One region of the Enterococcus sp. DJ147D b genome, then DNA from elsewhere that is predicted to be linked to it. Evidence: predicted binding sites of a transcription regulator. Region 1 holds the regulator's gene; each other region holds the start of a gene.
The links. Region 1 encodes CtsR, which represses protease genes until heat stress. Its sites were predicted from a motif close to TTGGTCAAAAAAGGTCAAANA; they were not measured.
Positions count from the first base shown of each region.

Region 2: clpP (ATP-dependent Clp endopeptidase proteolytic subunit ClpP) is a predicted target of CtsR. The motif match lies at 4,459-4,479, and genes of this name have one in related genera.
Region 3: clpB (ATP-dependent chaperone ClpB) is a predicted target of CtsR. The motif match lies at 1,775-1,795, and genes of this name have one in related genera.

Region 1 is NZ_CM177104.1:2,541,182-2,547,282, reverse strand. It holds rRNA gene AC4BD1_RS12060 (23S ribosomal RNA) at 1-2,767, shown strand, start outside; rRNA gene rrf (5S ribosomal RNA) at 2,860-2,975, shown strand; tRNA gene AC4BD1_RS12050 (tRNA-Val) at 2,989-3,061, shown strand; tRNA gene AC4BD1_RS12045 (tRNA-Lys) at 3,065-3,137, shown strand; tRNA gene AC4BD1_RS12040 (tRNA-Leu) at 3,145-3,226, shown strand; tRNA gene AC4BD1_RS12035 (tRNA-Thr) at 3,249-3,321, shown strand; tRNA gene AC4BD1_RS12030 (tRNA-Gly) at 3,332-3,403, shown strand; tRNA gene AC4BD1_RS12025 (tRNA-Leu) at 3,420-3,505, shown strand; tRNA gene AC4BD1_RS12020 (tRNA-Arg) at 3,517-3,590, shown strand; tRNA gene AC4BD1_RS12015 (tRNA-Pro) at 3,608-3,681, shown strand; tRNA gene AC4BD1_RS12010 (tRNA-Arg) at 3,736-3,809, shown strand; gene AC4BD1_RS12005 (CtsR family transcriptional regulator) at 3,955-4,422, shown strand; gene AC4BD1_RS12000 (ATP-dependent Clp protease ATP-binding subunit) at 4,429-6,101, shown strand, end outside.
Region 2 is NZ_CM177104.1:1,926,561-1,932,661, forward strand. It holds gene AC4BD1_RS09080 (methionine gamma-lyase family protein) at 1-666, opposite strand, end outside; gene hflX (GTPase HflX) at 650-1,903, opposite strand; gene miaA (tRNA (adenosine(37)-N6)-dimethylallyltransferase MiaA) at 1,900-2,829, opposite strand; gene AC4BD1_RS09095 (glycerophosphodiester phosphodiesterase) at 2,837-3,568, opposite strand; gene AC4BD1_RS09100 (hypothetical protein) at 3,849-4,376, opposite strand; gene clpP (ATP-dependent Clp endopeptidase proteolytic subunit ClpP) at 4,560-5,153, shown strand; gene AC4BD1_RS09110 (TetR/AcrR family transcriptional regulator) at 5,413-5,991, opposite strand; gene nfsA (oxygen-insensitive NADPH nitroreductase) at 6,024-6,101, opposite strand, start outside.
Region 3 is NZ_CM177104.1:1,150,675-1,156,775, reverse strand. It holds gene clpB (ATP-dependent chaperone ClpB) at 1-1,697, opposite strand, end outside; gene AC4BD1_RS05550 (lysylphosphatidylglycerol synthase transmembrane domain-containing protein) at 1,870-2,928, opposite strand; gene AC4BD1_RS05545 (DUF1294 domain-containing protein) at 2,939-3,211, opposite strand; gene AC4BD1_RS05540 (diacylglycerol/lipid kinase family protein) at 3,273-4,169, opposite strand; gene pepT (peptidase T) at 4,372-5,604, opposite strand; gene AC4BD1_RS05530 (Nif3-like dinuclear metal center hexameric protein) at 5,620-6,101, opposite strand, start outside.

The DNA.
Region 1 (6,101 bases):
TTACAAATATGTGAATACATAGCATATTTGAGGTAGACGCAGAGAACTGAAACATCTAAGTACCTGCAGGAAGAGAAAGAAAATTCGATTCCCTGAGTAGCGGCGAGCGAAACGGGAAAAGCCCAAACCAACAAGCTTGCTTGTTGGGGTTGTAGGACTCCGATATGGTAGTTTTTTCAGATAATCGAATGACTTGGAAAAGTCAGTCAAAGAGGGTAAAAACCCCGTAGATGAAATTTGGAAAGCACCTAGGAGGATCCTGAGTACGGCGGAACACGAGGAATTCCGTCGGAATCCGGGAGGACCATCTCCCAAGGCTAAATACTCCCTAGTGACCGATAGTGAACCAGTACCGTGAGGGAAAGGTGAAAAGCACCCCGGAAGGGGAGTGAAATAGAACCTGAAACCGTGTGCCTACAACAAGTCAAAGCCCGTTAATGGGTGATGGCGTGCCTTTTGTAGAATGAACCGGCGAGTTACGATTGCATGCGAGGTTAAGTCGAAGAGACGGAGCCGTAGCGAAAGCGAGTCTGAATAGGGCGTTTGAGTATGTAGTCGTAGACCCGAAACCATGTGATCTACCCATGTCCAGGTTGAAGGTGCGGTAAAACGCACTGGAGGACCGAACCCACGTACGTTGAAAAGTGCGGGGATGAGGTGTGGGTAGCGGAGAAATTCCAAACGAACTTGGAGATAGCTGGTTCTCTCCGAAATAGCTTTAGGGCTAGCCTCGGAATTGAGAATGATGGAGGTAGAGCACTGTTTGGACTAGGGGCCCATCTCGGGTTACCGAATTCAGATAAACTCCGAATGCCATTCATTCATATCCGGGAGTCAGACTGTGAGTGATAAGATCCATAGTCGAAAGGGAAACAGCCCAGACCACCAGCTAAGGTCCCAAAATATATGTTAAGTGGAAAAGGATGTGGGGTTGCACAGACAACTAGGATGTTGGCTCAGAAGCAGCCACCATTTAAAGAGTGCGTAATAGCTCACTAGTCGAGTGACCCTGCGCCGAAAATGTACCGGGGCTAAACATATTACCGAAGCTGTGGATAACACCTATGGTGTTATGGTAGGAGAGCGTTCTAAGGGCGTTGAAGGTAGATCGTGAGGACTACTGGAGCGCTTAGAAGTGAGAATGCCGGTATGAGTAGCGAAAGACAGGTGAGAATCCTGTCCACCGAATGACTAAGGTTTCCTGGGGAAGGCTCGTCCGCCCAGGGTTAGTCGGGACCTAAGCCGAGGCCGAAAGGCGTAGGCGATGGATAACAGGTTGATATTCCTGTACCCGTTGTTTTTGTTTGAGCAATGGAGGGACGCAGGAGGCTAAGGAAAGCAGACGATTGGAAATGTCTGTCCAAGCAGTAAGTCTTAGGTTGAGTCAAATGCTTAATCTTTTAAGGACAAGCTGTGATGGGGAGGGAAATAATAGTACCGAAGTTCCTGATGTCACACTGCCAAGAAAAGCTTCTAGTGAGAAAACAATGGCCCGTACCGCAAACCGACACAGGTAGTCGAGGAGAGAATCCTAAGGTGAGCGAGAGAACTCTCGTTAAGGAACTCGGCAAAATGACCCCGTAACTTCGGGAGAAGGGGTGCTGATCGTCAGATCAGCCGCAGTGAATAGGCCCAAGCGACTGTTTATCAAAAACACAGGTCTCTGCAAAATCGTAAGATGAAGTATAGGGGCTGACGCCTGCCCGGTGCTGGAAGGTTAAGAGGAGTGCTTAGCGTAAGCGAAGGTACGAATTGAAGCCCCAGTAAACGGCGGCCGTAACTATAACGGTCCTAAGGTAGCGAAATTCCTTGTCGGGTAAGTTCCGACCCGCACGAAAGGCGTAACGATTTGGGCACTGTCTCAACGAGAGACTCGGTGAAATTTTAGTACCTGTGAAGATGCAGGTTACCCGCGACAGGACGGAAAGACCCCATGGAGCTTTACTGTAGTTTGATATTGAGTGTCTGTACCGCATGTACAGGATAGGTAGGAGCCGTAGAAATCGGAACGCTAGTTTCGATGGAGGCGCTGGTGGGATACTACCCCTGCGTTATGGCCACTCTAACCCGCACCACTAATCGTGGTGGGAGACAGTGTCAGATGGGCAGTTTGACTGGGGCGGTCGCCTCCTAAAAGGTAACGGAGGCGCCCAAAGGTTCCCTCAGAATGGTTGGAAATCATTCGAAGAGTGTAAAGGCAGAAGGGAGCTTGACTGCGAGACCAACAAGTCGAGCAGGGACGAAAGTCGGGCTTAGTGATCCGGTGGTTCCGCATGGAAGGGCCATCGCTCAACGGATAAAAGCTACCCTGGGGATAACAGGCTTATCTCCCCCAAGAGTCCACATCGACGGGGAGGTTTGGCACCTCGATGTCGGCTCGTCGCATCCTGGGGCTGTAGTCGGTCCCAAGGGTTGGGCTGTTCGCCCATTAAAGCGGCACGCGAGCTGGGTTCAGAACGTCGTGAGACAGTTCGGTCCCTATCCGTCGCGGGCGTTGGAAATTTGAGAGGAGCTGTCCTTAGTACGAGAGGACCGGGATGGACTTACCGCTGGTGTACCAGTTGTTCTGCCAAGGGCATTGCTGGGTAGCTATGTAGGGAAGGGATAAACGCTGAAAGCATCTAAGTGTGAAGCCCACCTCAAGATGAGATTTCCCATTTCTTTAAGAAAGTAAGATCCCTGAGAGATGATCAGGTAGATAGGTCAGAAGTGGAAGTACAGTGATGTATGGAGCGGACTGATACTAATCGATCGAGGACTTAACCAAGAATGGTAAAAGAAAAAACTCGGAAGAGTTTGAGATTACTTCAAATCCAGTTTTGAGTGAGCAAAAGCAAACTCAATAAGATAACACCACAGTGTGGTGGCGATAGCGAGAAGGATACACCTGTAACCATGCCGAACACAGAAGTTAAGCTTCTTAGCGCCGATTGTAGTGAGGGGTTGCCCCTTGTGAGAGTAGGACGTCGCCACGCTTAAGTTATCAATGGAGGTTTAGCTCAGCTGGGAGAGCATCTGCCTTACAAGCAGAGGGTCAGCGGTTCGAACCCGTTAACCTCCATATGAGCCGTTAGCTCAGTTGGTAGAGCATCTGACTTTTAATCAGAGGGTCACAGGTTCGAGCCCTGTACGGCTCATATTTTTGCGGGTGTGGCGGAATTGGCAGACGCACTAGATTTAGGATCTAGCGCCTTACGGCGTGGGGGTTCAAGTCCCTTCACCCGCATTATATGAATATATCTATTCAAGCCGGCTTAGCTCAGTTGGTAGAGCATCTGATTTGTAATCAGAGGGTCGAGGGTTCAAATCCTTTAGCCGGCATCAAGTTTATGCGGAAATAGCTCAGTGGTAGAGCACCACCTTGCCAAGGTGGGGGTCGCGGGTTCGAACCCCGTTTTCCGCTTTGCCATTATCAAAACGCCGGGGTGGCGGAACTGGCAGACGCACAGGACTTAAAATCCTGCGGTGAGTGATCACCGTACCGGTTCGATTCCGGTCCTCGGCATTAACACATATGCGCCCATAGCTCAACTGGATAGAGTGTTTGACTACGGATCAAAAGGTTAGGGGTTCGACTCCTCTTGGGCGCGTAGTCTTTTTATTTTTTCGGGAAGTAGCTCAGCTTGGTAGAGCACTTGGTTTGGGACCAAGGGGTCGCAGGTTCGAATCCTGTCTTCCCGATTTTTTTATTGATTTTTTGTTGAATTCGTTTTATAATTTTTATAAATTGAATATGCGCCCATAGCTCAACTGGATAGAGTGTTTGACTACGGATCAAAAGGTTAGGGGTTCGACTCCTCTTGGGCGCGTTAATACGGAATAGTTTATTCCGTATTTTTTTTGGTTTAAAATGGTATTTTATTGAAACTTTTATTAACTAAAGGCATTCTCCTTTCATTCTTTGTTTAAATTAGCTATAATTAAGGTCAATATTAGTCAAAGGGAATGAAGAAGATGGCACATCAAAATACCTCGGATTTAATTGAGTCATATATAAAAAAAATTTTAGAAGAAAATGAAATGATTGAGATTCGAAGGATTGAAATGGCAGACCTCTTTAACTGCGTTCCTTCGCAAATAAATTATGTTATAAACACTCGCTTTACTATTCAACGCGGTTATTTAGTAGAAAGTAAACGCGGCGGTGGTGGCTATATTAGAATTGCAAAAGTTCGAATTTCTGACAAGAGACATATGTTAGACCAAATTAATCAGCTATTTGATGAAACAATCAGTGAAAAAGATTCATTTTCAATTATCCAAAAATTATATGAGGATAAAATGATTACAAAAAAAGAAGGAAATTTAATGCTTAGTGCTATTGCAAAAAGCACTCTAAATTACAGTGACCTGGAAGGTCATATTCGTGCTAGAATTCTACGAGCTTTTTTAGAACGGTTAAGTTATGAAGATGGGAAGTGAAGATTGATGGAAGAACTTTTTAATGAACGGGCCCAAGTAGTCTTGGAAATCGCACAAGATGAAGCAAAAAGATTAAAACACCAATCTGTTAGTTCTGAGCATATTTTATTAGCTTTAGTTTTAGAACCTAATGGAATTGCTGGGAAAGTTTTACGTGAGTTAGGCGTAAATGAAACAGATATTTATGAAGAAATTGAACATTTAATTGGTTATGGTGGCGTAAATAAGTATGTAGAAGGAATTTATCTTCCATACTCACCACGAATGAAACAAGTTTTTGCACTAGCAAATAGCGAAGCAAAAAAAATGAATATTCAAAAAATAGGTACAGAACAAATTTTATCTAGTTTGTTGAAAGATGAGAGTATTATGGCTACACGTATTCTTATTAACTTAGGAGTAGATGTTGCTACTGTTCGTCAAATGCTTAAACGAAAAATGGGCATGAATGAAGGTCTTAAAAATAATGCTAGTCGTCGCAGAAATCCACAAGACAAGCGCCAAACTGTTAAAGGAACACCAACTTTAGACTCGTTAGCTCGCGATTTAACCAAACTAGCTAAAGAAAATAAATTAGATCCTGTTGTAGGTCGTTCAAAAGAAGTAAAAAGAGTAATCCAAGTATTAAGTCGACGAACAAAAAATAATCCAGTCCTTGTTGGGGAACCAGGTGTAGGTAAAACAGCTATCGCCGAAGGATTGGCTCAGAAAATTATTCTAGGTGAAGTACCTGAAGAAATGCGTTCAAAACGTTTGATGATGTTAGATATGGGTTCTTTAGTAGCAGGAACAAAATATCGTGGTGAATTTGAAGATCGTATGAAGAAAGTAATTGATGAAATTTACAATGATGGTCAAGTTATTTTGTTCATTGATGAGTTGCATACACTGATAGGTGCAGGTGGTGCGGAAGGCGCAATTGATGCATCAAATATTTTAAAACCAGCGTTAGCGCGTGGTGAGCTTCAAACAATTGGCGCGACAACTTTAGATGAATACCAAAAATATATTGAAAAAGATTCTGCTTTAGAAAGACGTTTTGCGCGTATTCAAGTCGATGAACCTTCAACTGAAGAAGCAGAAGAAATTTTGCGAGGTCTACGTTCACGTTATGAAGAGCATCATGGTGTAGCAATTACAGACGAAGCTTTGCGTGCCGCCGTTACTCTTTCTGTTCGCTACATCAATTCAAGGCAACTTCCAGATAAGGCAATTGATTTGATTGATGAATCTGCAGCAAAAGTTCGGTTAGATCAAACAAGTGATGTAAGCGAGACTACAGTAGTTAAAGCTGAGATTGAGCGTTTGGTTATTGAGAAAGAAAGAGCCATTCAGAAACAAGATTTTGAAACCGCGGCCCTTTTGCGTAATAAAGAAAAGAAAGCTACACAAAAACTTGAAAAACTTTTATTGATTGAAGAAAAAAATACGAATGGTTATGCCAATCGAGTGACTGATGAAGATGTCGCAACAGTAGTTTCTGAATGGACAGGCGTTCCATTACAGCAACTGGAGAAAAAAGAAAGCGAACGTTTATTAGAATTAGAAGCATTATTACATGAACGAGTAGTAGGACAAGATGAAGCGGTTAAAGCAGTTTCTAGAGCAATCCGTCGTGCACGAAGTGGTTTGAAAGATCCACAACGACCGATTGGTTCATTCATGTTTCTTGGGCCAAC
Region 2 (6,101 bases), 610 kb from region 1:
AATTTGAGTTGGCTCCATTAATTCAGCAAATTCTCCATAACAATTATCGACAAAAATAACCACATTTGGATCAATTTCATGTACAAAAGTGCACATCTCTTTGATCTTTTCAATCGTAAAAGATGGACGCGTAGCATATCCTCGCGAACGTTGAATCGCAACCACTTTTGTTTTGCTTGTCATTTTTTTTCGCACTTGTTCAAAGTCTACTTCTCCATTTGCTTGCAAGTCAACATGGTCATATCCAATTCCGTATTCTTTAAACGAACCAATCCCGTTGCCGGCAACACCGATGACTTCCAACAAAGTATCATAAGGAGTTCCTGTAATATAAAGTAAATCATCACCTGGACGTAGCACCCCAAAAAGCGCTGTCGCAATTGCGTGTGTGCCTGAAACGATTTGGGGACGAACAAGCGCTGCTTCTGCTCCAAACACTTGAGCATACACAGCTTCCAGAACATCGCGACCTAAATCATCATTTCCATAACCAGTTGATGGCAAGAAATGTGTCTCTGATACTTGTTGGTCTCGAAATGCTGCTAACACTTTTGCCTGATTCGTTAATGCTACTTCTCGAACCTCAGCTAATCGCTTAGCAACCTTTTGATCCACTTCATCTATTTTTTCAACTAATTCAGGCGCTAACTCAGCTGTCCAACTCATCTGTCATTCTCCTTATCCATTTCGAAGTACTCTTTGCAAATCCTCTGACTTCATAGCTATTCTTTTCTTCAATAAATTCTTCACTTAACACCAAGGTTTGTCGCTTGATTTCACTTAGCTGTTGTCCTGCATCACTTGGCAACAAAAGTGTATAGGGAGTCAATAGTTCCATGATTTCTCGTTTGATTGCTTCTGTCAATTCTTGTTTTCCCGACTGACTTTTGGCTGATATCAAACGATTGGGGAACAATGTGGGTGTAAAGGTCCCACGATTAACTTGGTCTGCTTTATTATAAATGGTCAAGATTGGTATGTCTTTCATCTTAAGTTCATCCATTAATTTCAGAACCGTTTGTTCCTGTAAAATTCGTTCAGGTGCACTAGCATCCACGACATGTAGAAGTAAATCCATATTTTGACTTTCTTCTAAAGTTGAATGAAATGCATCAATCAGCTGGGTTGGCAAATCTTGAATAAAACCAACAGTATCTGTCATTGTCACTTCAAATCCTTCAGGAAAATGCCATTTTTTCGTCAATGGATCAAGTGTTGCAAATAACTGATCCTTTGAATACGTATCTGCTTGGGTCAATAGATTTAAAATCGTTGATTTTCCAGCATTCGTGTAACCAATCAGACCAATTTGAAAAATCTCATTATTTTTTCGCTGTTGCCGATTACGCTCGCGATGTGCTTCAACTTCTTTCAGTTCACGTTTGACTGCATAGATTTTGTTGCGAATATGGCGACGATCCGTTTCCAGTTTTGTTTCACCAGGCCCTCTTGTTCCAATTCCCCCGCCTAAACGAGACAAAGTCTTCCCTTGCCCCACCAATCGTGGCAACAAATATTCAAGCTGTGCCAGCTCTACTTGCAGTTTGCCTTCTCTTGAACGTGCGCGCATCGCAAAAATATCTAAAATCAATTGTACTCGGTCGATAACCGGTAATCCTACGGTATCCGAAATGATTTGACTTTGTCGTGGCGTTAGCTCATGGTTAAAAATGATTAAATCTGCTTCATAAGCAGTTGCTTGCTGGACTAATTCTTCTAATTTTCCTTTACCAATCAATGTTTGGCGATCAACTTGCGGTCTTTTTTGTGTAAGCGAAAAAACCACTTCTCCTGCTGCAGTTTTCGTCAGTTGAATCAATTCTTTCATTGATTCTGCAAAATAATGTTGATTTTTTTCCGTTTCAACCCCGACAACCACCACTTTTTCTTTCTCTTCAATCATTGTGATTCCTCCAGCCATTTTTGAATTTCCGTTTCAATTACTTGTTGTTCCTCAGGCTGCTCTATTAAATCAAACCACTGAGCAGTTAGTCGATTTCTAAACCAAGTAAGTTGTCGTTTTGCATAACGTCTGGAATTTTGTTTAATTTGTTCTACGACTTCTGCTAAAGAACCCTGTCCGTTAAAATAAGGAAAAAATTCTTTGTACCCAATTCCTTGACTTGCTTGTGTATCACCTAATTGATAAACAAAATGTGCCTCATCCTCCAAACCAGCTTTTAGCATCAGATCCACTCGTAAATTGATTCGTTCATAAAGCTTCTCCCGGTTGGTATCCAAGCCAATCATGTAATAATCGTATAATTGTTTTGGTTGTTCTTTTGGGGCAGTAATGCTGAATCCAGTTGTTTCTAAAACTTCCAGCGCCCGGACAACTTTTCGCTGATTGTTCCAATGAATTTTTTCTGCAGCTTCTGGATCTTTTTCTTTAAGCATCCTCCACAAAGCCTCTTTTCCATATTCATCAGCAAATGTTTCGTATTTTTGGCGAACTAGTTTGGTTTCATCTTGTTGCTTATCTGCAGCACCCAATTGATAATCATAAAGTAAAGACTGAATATACAATCCTGTGCCCCCTGCAATAATTGGCAAATGACCTCTAGCCGTGATTTCAGTAATCAATTGTCTAGCAGACTGCTGAAAATCAGCAACTGAGTAACGTTGCGTCGGCTCGATCACATCAATCAAATGATGTGGTACGCCAGCCATTTCTTTTTTGGTGACCTTCGCTGTTCCAATGTCTAGTTTTTGGTACACTTGCAAGGAATCACCACTAATGATTTCCCCATTAAATTTTTTTGCTAATTCAATGCTCAAAGCTGTTTTACCAACAGCCGTTGGGCCAACAATTACTAATACTTTTTTCATAAGCATCCTACTTTTTCATAAATTGTTTCAGGCGAATGGCTCTCTCAGGATAATCAGTAATGATTCCTGTCACTCCAAGTCCATAGCACCAATTGATTTCTTCTTCTGTATTGATTGTCCATGGTCGAATAGGTTTATCAAACATTCCTACTTGTCCAGATTGTTCTTGCAACCAAGTCTTTTTGGGATGAACACCTTCGATAAATTCGTTTTCCTTTGCGTACATGATTTTATTTTTTGAAGTCCCTGTTAAAACATCTAATTGAACACCGGGTTCTAGTTTCGCCATGCGCTCTAGAGAAGCAAGGTTGAAACTGCAATACCCATGTTCAAACGGCCAAGACTGTTGCAACAAGGCAGAAACTTTATCCTCAATTTGAGGATATTCATACTTATCTGTCTTTAATTCGATCATTAATACACCGCGGTAGTTTTTTTGGAGCAAAAGGTTCAGTACCTCTTTTAAAGTTGGCACTTTTGCCGCAGAAAAATCTTTGCTAAACCAACTACCGGCGTTCAACTTTTTGATTTCTTCCAACGTTTTTTCGCGAAGTAATCCTTTACCATTTGTTGTTCGATCCACTTCTTCATCATGCATCACAACTATTTGGCCATCTGCACTAAGATGAACGTCTAACTCGATTCCATCTGAACCAACACGAACTGCTTCGGCAAATGCTGGCAATGTATTTTCAGGATGTGTTCCGCTACTCCCGCGATGTGCGTAAATCTGTACCATATTCATTCACTCCAATCGAGTACTATTGTAACATATGGAAGAAGTTCTAGCTCAAGCACTGACCCTAGCTGAACAAGGAACAAGTACTTCAAAGAACTCTCGCTGTTTATATATAGCTACGCATTTTTTCGATTTTTTACTTTAAAAAGCTCATAAATAAATTTGTTGCTAAACGCATCCATCATACCAAGCTGAACCAATCTTTTAAGAAAGATTTTCTATCTGCAACAAAAAAGAACCCTGACTCTCGTCAAGGTTCTGCTGCTCATTGATTTTCTAGTTAGCTCCACACGTCATCTTTTGAAAAAAAACCGATTGGTTGTTTCGTCAGATTTTTTAATTGTAGTTTTTTCTCGTTGATCATCTCAGTCAAATTATCACTAAAGTTTTCTAAAATGACACGACCACCTTTATACGCATATCCACCTACTTTCATTGTTTCATCAGGTGAAAGAATTACTTTTCGATGGGCAATTGTTTTGAACAATTCATCTAAAATATAGTTAGGTAAATAAAAATTATTTTGTGTCGCATATGATTGCAAATAAGCAAAATCGTCAATCGTGATGTAGCAGTCATCAAATGCGTCAAAGCTGACATACTCTTCCATTAGAGTGGAACGTTTTTGCAAAATCTCATTGATTTTCTTATTCAATTGATTCAACGTTTCAATTTCTTTGACCTTTAGTTCTAATTCACGTCGACGTGTTTCTTTATTTTCTAAATGGCGCATCTGGATTGCCATGCCAAGATAGACAACCACTGCACCCAAAAGAACGCCGATAAAACCTATGATTCCCACTTCCAAATCTATTGCTCCTCCTTGTTTCTGTTCTCTTTTTATCATAACATAAAGAAGTCTTTCTTCGACCAATTTGTCGAAGTTTTTTCATTTGACCTTTGTTGACCAAAAAGGTATACTTCTTCTTAGGTATTTAAGAACACTTTGTGTTACACTAACTTTGAAAGAATTTTAAGGAGGAAATTTAGAATGAATTTAATTCCTACAGTTATCGAACAATCATCTCGTGGTGAAAGAGCCTACGATATTTATTCTCGTCTATTAAAAGACCGTATCATCATGTTGAGTGGACAAGTAACAGATGATCTTGCAAATTCGATCATTGCACAATTGCTTTTCCTTGATGCTCAAGACTCTGAAAAAGATATTTATCTTTATATCAACTCTCCAGGTGGATCTGTGACAGCAGGTATGGCCATTTATGACACAATGAACTTTGTCAAAGCAGATGTCCAAACAATCGTTATGGGGATGGCTGCTTCAATGGGTAGCTTCTTACTAACCGCTGGTACAAAAGGCAAACGTTTTGCTTTGCCAAATGCAGAAATCATGATTCACCAACCACTTGGTGGCGCACAAGGTCAAGCAACTGAAATTGAAATTGCTGCACGCCACATTTTACAAACTCGTGAACGCTTAAACAAAATCTTAGCTGAACGTACAGGTCAACCACTTGAAGTCATCGAAAAAGATACTGATCGTGACAATTATATGACTGCTCAGCAAGCAAAAGATTATGGCTTGATCGATGAAGTAATGGAAAACAACTCTGCTTTGAAATAAACGGCTAATAGACCAGCACGATTTAACTTTGATCAGTGATAGAATTTCTTATAATTGAAAAGACACAAAAAGAACCAGCCTTATCGTTAATAAGGCTGGTTCTTTTTTAGATAAATTTTTTCCTAAACACTTGATCTGAAGTGATATTTCTCTTGCTCCGTATTTTTCGGGCTACTTTTCTTTATATAAGAGCGTTTCGGTGACATTCGTTATTAACAGTCTGGCAAGAAAATGATTCACTCACACATTGCATGCTCACTCAAAAAGCTGCCATGGCATTTGCTACGATCGTTTTCGCCATTTCTTCACTTTGAACAGACGCATTTAATGTTCGCAAGCCATAATAACTCGTTAGAAACATCGTTGTTAATTCTGTTGCAGTTTTAGCTGTGTTTAATTCCTTCTCATCTATACTACGTTGAATTTCCAGCTGGATTTTTTGCCCTAATACATCCACATGTTTTTTGGTCCAGTGAACAACGGCTTCATCCGTTTTTCCCCGTTCTATAGCTGCATTGATCAGGTAGCATCCTTGTCTTTGATCACCAAAATCCACTGCTACTGCCCAATTCAATAAATTTTCTAACCGTTGCTTGAGCGCGATTGGCTGCGACAAGAGCGCAATTTGTTCTTCCAACCAAAGTTCATGGTAATATTTCAGCGTTTCAACATATAGTGCATGTTTAGTTTCAAACGCGTTGTAAAAACTACCTTTACCGACTCCGATCTTCCGACACAAATGATCAGTGGAACATGCCTCATACCCACGTGCCCAAAATTCATTCATCGCCTTTTCAATTAATTCTTCTTTGCTACATTTTCTTGGTCTTCCTGTCATAAAAAGAGTCACCTACCATTTCTGATCAAAATTTATTTTTTAGCCATGCCTTGTTGATTTAGGAAAGGTTTCGTTTCCGTTCTTGGTAATCTTTTTAGACTACTTAAGAC
Region 3 (6,101 bases), 1.2 Mb from region 1:
TTTAGTTTGATTAGTTTTTCACGTTCACCTTCAACCAATTTGGTTACTGGAATACCTGTCAACCGACCAACCACTTGTGCGATTTCATTTTCAGTCACGGATTCTTGAACCATTTTGATATCATCATTTTTAGCTTTAGCTTCTAGTTCTTTTAATTCTTTTTCTAGTTGAGGAATTGTTCCATGACGTAAGACAGCCGCACGTTCTAAATCATAATTATTTTCTGCATCTTCTAATTCGTGTTTGGCTTTGTCGATTTCCGCACGCTTTGTTGAAACAGTATTTACTTCTTCTTTTTCTGTTTCCCATTGCATCTTCATCGCATTTGCTTCTTCACGTAAGTCCGCTAGTTCTTCTTGAAGATTTTTCAAACGTTTTTTACTTGCATCATCTGATTCTTTTTTCAAAGCTGCCTCTTCGATTTCTAATTGCATTAATCGACGAGTGACTTGGTCAAGTTCCGTAGGCATTGAGTTCATTTCAACACGAATCGTAGCACTTGCTTCATCAATTAAATCGATTGCTTTATCTGGTAAAAAACGATCTGTTATATAACGATCCGATAAAGTAGCAGCTGCAACCAGAGCATTGTCATGGATATTGACCCCATGGTGTATTTCAAATCGTTCTTTTAAACCACGTAAAATACTAATGGTGTCTTCAACAGTTGGTTCTTTCACCAACACTTTTTGGAAACGACGTTCCAAAGCTTTATCTTTTTCCATATATTGACGATATTCATCTAAAGTTGTTGCGCCGATCAAATGTAGTTCACCACGAGCAAGCATTGGTTTTAGTAAGTTTCCAGCGTCCATACTGCCTTCTGTTTTACCAGCCCCTACAATGTTATGAATTTCATCAATAAATAGGATGATTCTGCCTTCACTTTTTGTTACTTCTTTCAAAACAGCTTTCAATCGTTCTTCAAATTCACCGCGGAATTTTGCTCCTGCAATCAATGCGCCCATATCTAATGAAAAAATGGTTTTATCTTTCAAGTTTTCTGGAACATCTTTACGAACGATTCGTTGTGCTAAGCCTTCGACGATCGCAGTTTTACCAACCCCAGGCTCCCCAATCAAAACGGGGTTATTCTTTGTTTTTCGCGAAAGAATTCGGATCACATCTCGAATTTCTTCATCACGTCCGATGATTGGATCCATTTTGCCACTACGGACTTGTTGTACTAAGTCCACACCGTACTTTTCTAATGCTTTGTATTGTTCTTCTTGATTTTTTGAGGTCACTTTTTCCCCTCCTCGCATGTCTTCAATGTTTTTCCGAAGTTCTTTTTCTGTGATTCCTTGTTTAACTAAATAAGTTGTTAAAGGATAATGTTTTAATTTCATCAATGCTAGGATAACGATTTCTGTTGATAGAAATTCATCTCCAAAGCTTTCTTTTAATTGGTCTGCTTCATTTAACAAGCTAAATAAATTTTGACTTAAATTTTGACCATACTGAATATTCCCACCTGAAACACTTGGATATTCATCTAATAAGCGGTCAACTTCGCGTTCAAATTGATCAACGTCAACTCCCGCATCCGTATAGAAATTCCGTCCAAAATGACTTGGTTGTAAAAAGATCTTCCAAAGATGCGCAATATCAATTTCTTGATGTTTTCGCGTCACAGCAACTTGCTGTGCTTCTGCAATCGCTTCTTGAAGCGTAGTTGTCATTTTTTCAATATTCATATAAACTACCTCCTATATTGAAAGTTCAAGGATAATTGTTTCTTACTTATCAATCCTACAACAAACATTATACCCTTTTGGTCAACATTGGTCAAAGAATAAACTCTGACTTTTCAAAAAAAAATCTAAAAGTAAAAGAACAACTGAAACAGGTTCTCTACCTTTAGACTTTTTATATTTCTTCTCGGCTAGACTCACTGACTTTTTTTCGTCTAACCTCATTAATTTCTTGTTTGATGACTGCTCGTCGTTCAACTAGAACGTAGAACATGCCATAGATAAATGGTAATACAAATGAACTAAAGCGATACAACAATAACGAAGATACCGCATCAACGGTTCCAACAAGTGGACGGAATAATAACAAATACACAAATTCAAATGAACCAATCCCACCTGGAGTTGGCAAGACTCCTGCTAAGACTACAGAAAAACTAACAAAAGAAAATGTGAGTAAAAAGTCCACTGATGGGTGATTCTCAACTAGAGTCAAATAAGGAATAATGTACCAAAAGAGTAACTTAACTAAATTCCAAAAATAAATCCAGCCCAATGCTGTCCGATCTTTTACGATTGTTTGAACTGTTTCGCGTAACGAATAAATCTGGATATTCCAATTATCAACTAATGCTCGTGTCTTGTTTCGTTTACACAGTCGATTAGCTAGTTTTACAAACAATACTTGGACATTGAGACTTATTGATAAAACTAACAAAGCACTCACAATAACAATTGTTAAAATGATTCCTGCTAAAATAAAAGGGATCATTTTTGGTGCTTTCGTATAAAACAATGAAAATTGGATCAATAAGCCGATTACTGCGTAGGTGATGACTGCCATCTTGTACATAATCATGTGTAAAGCTGTTACCCCTACCCCTTGCGAAAACCGCATCCCTTTTTTGTTATAAAAATAGACTTCAGAAATCAAGGTTCCTGTACCAAAAGAAACAATTCGATAAAATGCCACGTAGCAGGAAGTCCAAAAACCATCCTTCGTTGAAAACTCTGGAGCAAAAGGCCTCGCAATTTCTTTAATGGAACGACCTTCCGCTATCTGGTAAATTGTTCCCAACAAAAGAACACCAAGTAATACAACAAAACTTGTTGATAATAATTCTGCTAAAATGTCTGCTAATGAATGTTGAATCAAATAGTAGATGATGCCAAGAATCAATAATAATAATAGTAAGTTTAAAAATAATTTCGTTTTTGTTCGTTTATTCGACATCCGTTACTCCTTAATGGAAAAAATAAATCAAAATTACATCAACAATCACACCTGCAGTAAAGCCAATCGTGAATTTTTTCTTTAATGTCTTATGGCGAAAAACTTTACGAGCAATCAATCCTCCCAATCCACCACCAAGCAGGCTAACAAAAATCAAATTGCTTTCAGGAACGCGCCATGCGCCAACTCTTGCTTGGTGTTTATCATAGCCCATCAAACAAAACAAATACAAATTAACAATAATCAAATAGAACCATAAAGGGTTGTGTATCAAAACTTCCATCTTTTCTCCTTTTCAAATCGTACTTTTTAAGATTACCCTAAACTACTATTGAATGTAAAGGCTATTTATTGATTGGTACATAAACAGTCAACCCTTTTGGTACCACTGTCATCTTAATTGGTAAATCATCTGTCGTGTCTCCATCTGTTCGCGTGCCTACTTTCTTTTCACTGTCAAGCTGTAATTCACTCGTTGTGTAATAATCAATTCCCGGAACAGTGTAGAATTTTCCTCGAATAATCCGTGGTAAATAAAAGATGTAAGAAAAGAAATTCAATTTAGGAATGATCGTCACGTGAAATTTCCCATCATCAGGGCTTGCTAAATCATCAAAATTTGTATATCCACCTACTGAGTTCGTCATGGTAACCGTTAGTAGTTGCGCTTTTTGTTCCCATTTTTTGTCATCTGTTTGGATTTTTAAACGGTAGCGACGTTTTTGCACGACCAGTTTAATGAATCGTTTAGCAAATGCCCACGGCCCAAATTTTTGCTTTTCTTCTTGGCTCACACGCATTGCTGTATCAGCTAATAAGCCAACTGTTAACGTTGAGATAATGACTGAATCGTTGACCGTTCCGTAATCTATAGCTCTCGTCTGTGCTGCTAAAATGACATCAGCAGCTACTTCTTTTTCTAAAGGAATTTCTAATACGCGAGCGAGATTGTTCACCGTTCCTCCTGGTAACAAACCAATATGATAATTTCCGATTGTTTTTTTAAAAGCTTTAACAATATGATGAATCGTTCCGTCACCACCAATGATAACCAATGTATCTGCATCAAAAGATTCAGCTTTTTCAATCAATGTTTCATCACGAATTTCAGGTCCAGTTTGAGTTAACCGAACGTCTAAATCGGGCTGTTTGTTCTTCGCATATTGTTGAAACCATTTAGCCAACTCCTCTCCTTCATCTTTTCCTGAACTTTTGTTATAAAAAACTAGTAAATTTTTCATAGTTATCCCCACCTTCTACTCTATTTTACTTTTTTTTGCCAAAAATGAAAAAAATTGCGATTGTTGATGTGACTTTTATTAACAAACTTGAATAAGGTAGCTTCAACAGCACACAAAAAAGGTTGGGACAAATGATTCACTCACTTGTCTCAACCTTTTAAAAAAATTTTTGATGTCTTCAATTGATATCAAAAATTGTTTGTTACTTTTTTGTATTTAACTCAGCAATTTTTACAATTACATCAGTTGCTTTTTCCATCACTTGTAACGAAACAAATTCGAAACGTCCGTGCATATTTTCGCCACCGGCAAAAATATTTGGTGTTGGGATACCCATATAAGAAATTTTTGAGCCATCTGTTCCACCACGAACGGGTTCAATCACAGGCTTGATGTCTAAATCCAACATTGCTTGTTTAGCTAGTTCAACAATACTCATATCTTTTTCGATGATTTCTTTCATATTGTAGTATTGATCAAACATGTCCACCTTGATTCGTTCTTGATCAAATGCTTGATTCATTTTTTCTTGAATGCTTGAAATCAAAGCTTTACGTGCTTCAAATTTTTCACGATTGTGGTCGCGGATAATATAACTCATTGTAGCTTCTTCTGGGTTACCAGTTAGTGCCATTAAGTGGAAGAAACCTTCATAACCATCTGTTTTTTCAGGAACTTCATCTGCAGGAAGCTGGTTGTGAAAATCAATAGCTAATTGTAAAGCATTGATCATTGTATCTTTCGCTGTTCCAGGGTGAACATTTTTTCCAAAAATCGTTAGGTTCGCTTGAGCTGCACTAAATGTTTCATATTGCAATTCCCCCAATGGACCTCCGTCAATCGTATAAGCAAAATCTACATTAAACTGATCAACATCAAACTTATCTGCGCCGACACCAATTTCTTCGTCAGGACCAAATGCTACTTTGATTTCGCCATGTGGAATCGTCGGATTTTTAAGCAAGATTTCCATAGCTGTCATGATTTCAGCAATCCCTGCTTTATCATCCGCACCAAGCAATGTACTGCCGTCTGTTGTAATCAATGTCTGTCCTTCATAATTTTTCAAGTTGGGAAAATCTTTGGTATTCAACGTGTATTGTCCTGCTTCGTCCAAAACGATCGTTGACTCACCATCATAATTTTCAATGATTTGTGGATTAACACCAACTGCATTGAAATCTGCCGTATCCATGTGGGAAATAAAGCCTATTGAACGAACAGGATAATCTACATTACTGGGTAAAGTTCCCATTACAAATCCATTTTCCTCATTGTAAAAAACATCAGATAGGCCTAGTTCTTCTAATTCTTTTTTGAGTTCTTGTGCAAAAGCAATTTGCGTAGCTGTTGAAGGTGTTGCTGTACTTGTTGCATCTGAGCGTGTTTCAGTTTTCACATATTTTAAAAAACGTGGTAAAAGATTTTCGTACATATTATCTGCCCCTTTTTAATGAAATTGGAATGGATTTGTATTCGTTTCAGAAACAAAAAAATCAAGATCCCATTGTTCTTCTTGTTTCCAAGATTCAAATTTTTCAACAAATTTTTCTTTACATAATGACTCAATATAATGTCCAGGATCAATCGCGATCAGACCAGCACTTTGCATGTCTTGTGCTGTATGATAGTAGAGATCCCCCGTAATGTAAACATCTGCGCCTTGCTTCAATGCAGACGGATAAAATTTTTCACCGCTTCCACCACAAATCGCAATCCGCTGAACTTTTGGCTCAGTTAGTTGAGGTGGTAAAACGACACGTAAGTCATCAACTTGAAGTCCCGTTTTGACTTTTTCAATGAACGTTGTTAGGTCTAATGGTTGTGGCAATGTTCCGATACGTCCTAATCCAAAACTTTCTTTTGGTGCATCAATTGAAAACAAGTCATAAGCGATTTCTTCGTATGGATGATGCGCTCTCATGGCTTGAA